One region of the Mycolicibacterium aubagnense genome, then DNA from elsewhere that is predicted to be linked to it. Evidence: predicted binding sites of a transcription regulator. Region 1 holds the regulator's gene; the other holds the start of a gene.
What was found. The regulator LexA, encoded in region 1, represses DNA repair genes until DNA is damaged. The targets are predictions, from matches to a motif close to CGAACANNTGTTCG.

Region 1 (2,398 bases):
AGCTTGTTCAGCTCCTTGATGCGGTCGACGACGGCACTGACAGGGGCGTCGGGCGCCACCCGCCGGGCGACCTGCTGAATCGACTCCCCGGTCTGCACCCGGACCACCGCGAGCTGCGCGGGCACCGACGCGGCCGATGCGGTCGGCTGGACAGCCTCCCCGAACTGTGCCACCAGGCCCAGCCACACCGTGATCCCCGCAGCGACCAGGGCCAGCATCACCGTGGTCAACGGCGTGACCGGGTTGCGCCGGTGTGAGGCACGGGAGGTCAAGACACCGGTGCCCCGGTGCCGGAATGCCGCGCCCGAGGGACGGGAACCGGCCGGCCGCAGCCGAGCCTGGCGGTGACGATTCACGTCGGCGCGCCGGGGCACGGTGCGGACGACGACATCGGTCGGGTACTCGCGGGTGATGACGGTCATGTCGATTCCTCTCCTGAGTTCGTACATAGGTTCGATCGCTCTTATGTTCGACTATATCGCCCAAACGTTCGAACGGTAGAACATGTGATCGAACTGTTGCGAACGATACGACGGCCCACCGACAAGTTCGGTTCCGCTGATTCGCCCCGGCTTTCGCGACGTCACAGTGGAGCCCGGCCGCGACACGCCGATGCAGCCGATCTCGAACACATGTTTGATGATTCGTGTGCACTGGGCTAGATTCGTCCATATGAGCGACAGCACCGACACCCCGGACGGCACCGATCGCAGCCCCGACGCCCAGTCGGGCGGCCGGTCCAGCAGTCTCACCGAACGTCAGCGGACCATCCTCGACGTCATCCGCGCCTCGGTGACCACGCGCGGCTACCCGCCCAGCATCCGCGAGATCGGCGATGCGGTGGGCCTGACCTCCACGTCATCTGTAGCCCACCAGCTGCGCACGCTGGAGAAGAAGGGCTATCTGCGCCGCGATCCGAACCGCCCGCGGGCCGTGGATGTCCGGGGCTCTGACGAGACGAACGGCGCCACCATCACCACCGATGTCGCCGGTTCGGACGCCCTGCCCGAACCGACTTTCGTGCCGGTGCTCGGCCGGATCGCCGCCGGCGGCCCGATCCTCGCCGAGGAAGCCGTCGAAGATGTATTCCCGCTCCCCCGCGAACTCGTGGGCGAGGGCTCATTGTTCCTGCTGAAGGTGGTCGGCGAGTCCATGATCGACGCCGCGATCTGCGACGGGGACTGGGTCGTCGTGCGGCAGCAGAACGTGGCCGACAACGGCGACATCGTCGCGGCGATGATCGACGGCGAAGCCACGGTCAAGACCTTCAAGCGCGCCAAGGGCCAGGTGTGGCTCATGCCGCACAACCCGGCCTTCGATCCGATCCCGGGCAATGACGCGGTCATCCTCGGCAAGGTCGTGACCGTCATCCGCAAGATCTGACGCCTCCCAGACCAAGAGTTGAGCCCCGCTGCAGTCGCTCGCAGCGGGGCTCAGGCGTTGGCGCGGTCAGCCTCGGATGAATCCGTTGGTGACCGCGAATTCCTCACTGGCGAACCAGATTTCAACGTCGGCGTCGTCGTATCCGGGCGCATCCGGCACCCAGTACAGACCCGACTTCGTGTTGGCCTTGATGACGTAGCCTTCAGGCGGTTCCGCGCCGGTCGCGACACGGAACGACATCTGCGCGGTCTCGGGCTCCTCCGCACCCAGGGCGTGGTGCCTACCACTGGCCGGACCGGCCGTCACGGCGTCCTCCGCCGACGTGGCGTCCGCGCGCGACTCGGCCGGCGGTTCGCCCGCCGGCTCGCCCGCAGGGACCTCGGCCCGCTCAGCATCGACGACCTGCTCCTCGGACCCGGGCGCGTGCTCGTCAGCGTGCTCGTCAACGTCCGAGTCCGAGGCAGCGGTCTCAGCGGCGGCCGGTGCGGCCCACACGCGGTCGCCGGGTTCTCGATGCCGCAGGCCCGCGAACCCCGCGAGCCCGGCCGCGGTCATGCCCGCCGCCGCGCCACCGCGGCGCAGAGCCTCGGGAAGCTGCACCGATGCCGTCGGCTCGTCTGCGGGTTCATCAGCGACCGGCTCGGGCTCAGTGGGCTCGCCGGCGTCGACAGGCTGGGCCTCATCCTCGGGCTGCGCCTCTGACTCTCCCGCGGGCGCCTCGCCCGCAGGTTGCTCCGCCGTGAAATCGGGGTACACCGTCGGCGCGGTGTCGATGACGTCCGGGTTGCTCTGGAATTCGGGCCCGCCGTGCGGTGCGTCGAAATGCTCGCTCTCGGGAGCGGACTCGGCGGCGTACTCGGTGTCGCCGTGGTCGTCCACGTATTGCGGGTCGCCGTACTCCCCGTCACCGAACTCGTGGTCGTCGTAGTCGTACGCATCGTGCTCGTCGAGAACATCCTGGTCGGCATGCCGCCGTCGCCGCAGCAGCGCCGCGATCGCGATGCCCACCACCACC
Region 2 (2,398 bases), 520 kb from region 1:
GGCGGCTCGATGCCGACGAGATCTATCATCGCGCCCTGGTGGGCCTGGACAAGGTCGTTTATGTCTGAGCAGATCATCGAGAAGTATTCCGACGCCGATACTTTGGTGACTGCCGCGGGCGACCGCCTCGTGGCGGCGATCAACGACGCGATCGAAGCCCGCGGCGTGGCCTACATCGTGCTGACCGGTGGCGGCACCGGCATCAAGCTGCTCAAACATGTCGGCGGCCACCCCATCGACTGGACCAAGGTGCACCTGTTCTGGGGTGACGATCGGTTCGTGCCGGCAGACGATGCCGATCGGAACATCAAGCAGGCGCGGGAGGCACTGCTGAATTCCGTTGCCATTCCGGCGGAGAACGTACACGCGATGGCCGCGAGCGACGGTGAGTTCGGCGACGATATCGATGCCGCAGCGGCCGCCTACGCGCGCGAGCTGGCCCTGGTCGCCGGGAATGGTTCGCCGACACCGGAATTCGACGTGCACCTGCTGGGCATGGGCGGCGAAGGTCACGTCAACTCATTGTTCCCGCACACCGACGCGGTGCGGGAGACCGCGCGGTACGTCGTCGCCGTCACCGACTCCCCCAAACCGCCGCCGCGGCGGATCACGCTGACGCTCCCCGCGGTCCGCCGCTCCCGCCAGGTGTGGCTCGTCGTGGCCGGTGCCGAGAAGGCCGATGCCGTGGCAGCGGCTGTCGGTGGCGCGGCAGCCGTTGATTTTCCGGCGGCGGGTGCGATCGGGTCCGAGGCGACCGTGTGGTTGCTCGACGCAGCTGCGGCGGCAAAACTGTAGCCATGGTCGACAAAGGCGATGGGCGGACCCGTCCGGTCGGCGGCCGCATCCGGACGCTGACGCAGGCGGCACTCAACGCCGACGTCACCGTCTCCCAGGTCGACGCACTGTTGGTCGACATGGAAGGCACACTGGCCACCCTCAGCACGCTGACGGGCGACCTCGATACGACGATGTCGAGATTCAATGAGACCATCACCCAGATCGATGAACTCGCGCCCCGCATTTTCGGCGTGGTCGGCCGGATGGAAGCGATCGTGACGCGCGTCGAAGCCATCGTCGGCGTCGCCGAGACCGTCCTCTCACCCATCACGGTCACCGAGAGCGCGGTACGGGGCGTGCTGAAGTCGGTTCGCGGCTTGGTTCCGTAAGCCGGCCTCTCCAAAGTGTGCCCCGAGTCCCACTCCGCTGACGCGCGGCCGAAAAAACTTTGGCCACTTTGTTTTCGCTGGTCACAGTGGGCGACTAGCGGCTCATTCGTCACAGCGAGTTGTCAGTCGGTCGAACTAGTGTTCGAATATGGCCACCGACCGCGCCACCATCCTCACCGCCTACGCGGCACTGGAGGACGCGGTCGCCGCGGTCAATGGTCTCGACTACACCGGCCTGGACATCGCCGACCTGCTGGAACTGCAGTCCCTGCGCGAACAGCTGAGGTGTGCGGCCGAGACGGCCGATCATCACATCCTGGTTGCCGCACAAGCCCAGGCCACCGCCCGCGAGATTGGGGCGAAAAACTGGGCCGAGGTGCTGCGCATCCGGCTGCACATCAACACCACCGAAGCTAACCGCCGGGTCCGCGATGCCGAACATCTCGGACCCCGCACGGGGTTGACCGGCGAACCGTTGCCGCCGCAGTGGGAGGCCGCGGCCGCCGCGCAAGCAGCCGGGGCGATCAATCCCGAACATGTCAAAGTGCTCGGCCACGCCATGACAAAACTGCCTACCTGGGTGGACCTGGCGACCCGCCGGCAGTTCGAGCAGTCCCTGGTCGCCGGGGCGCGGCACCAGACCCCCGAAGAGTTGCGTGCCGCCGCCGAGGCGCTGTTGTATCTACTCGATCAGGATGGGCCGTTGCCTGATGATGCCGAACGGGCCCGCCAGCGCGGCCTCACCGTGGGCAGGCAACGACCGGACTCGATGTCGGATCTGCAGGGCGTCCTGACCCCCGAAGCGCGCGCGTACTTCGACGCATTGGTGGACAAATACGCGGCCCCGGGCATGTGTAATCCCGCCGATGCGCAGCCCTGCGTGTCGGGTACCCCGTCAGCCGAGCAGATCAACTCCGACACCCGCAGCCCCGCCCAGCGTCGCCACGACGCGTTCGCCGCGATGTGCCGGATGCTGCTGTCCTCGGGCATGCTCGGTGAGCACAACGGTCTGCCTGTCACCGTGGTGGCCACCACCACCGTCACCGAGCTGGAGAAGCGCGCCGGGGTCGCGCTCACCCACACGGGGTCGAAAATCCCGGTCGGTGATCTGGTCCAGATGGCCGCCACCGCAGGGGCCGACCACTACCTCGTCGTCTTCGACCAGCACAACGCACAACCGCTGCACCTGGGCCGAGCGCGGCGCACCGCCACCGTCGCCCAACGCTTCGCCC

Region 2: a site for LexA is predicted at 1,298-1,311, ahead of G6N59_RS01750 (HNH endonuclease signature motif containing protein). Genes of this name have one in related genera too.

Annotation. Positions count from the first base shown of each region.
Region 1 covers NZ_AP022577.1:5,844,171-5,846,568, reverse strand. Annotated here, with positions in the region: gene G6N59_RS27955 (LysM peptidoglycan-binding domain-containing protein) at 1-422, opposite strand, end outside; gene lexA (transcriptional repressor LexA) at 673-1,383, shown strand; gene G6N59_RS27945 (sunset domain-containing protein) at 1,450-2,398, opposite strand, start outside.
Region 2 covers NZ_AP022577.1:311,274-313,671, reverse strand. Annotated here, with positions in the region: gene opcA (glucose-6-phosphate dehydrogenase assembly protein OpcA) at 1-68, shown strand, start outside; gene pgl (6-phosphogluconolactonase) at 61-795, shown strand; gene G6N59_RS01755 (ATPase) at 798-1,166, shown strand; gene G6N59_RS01750 (HNH endonuclease signature motif containing protein) at 1,315-2,398, shown strand, end outside.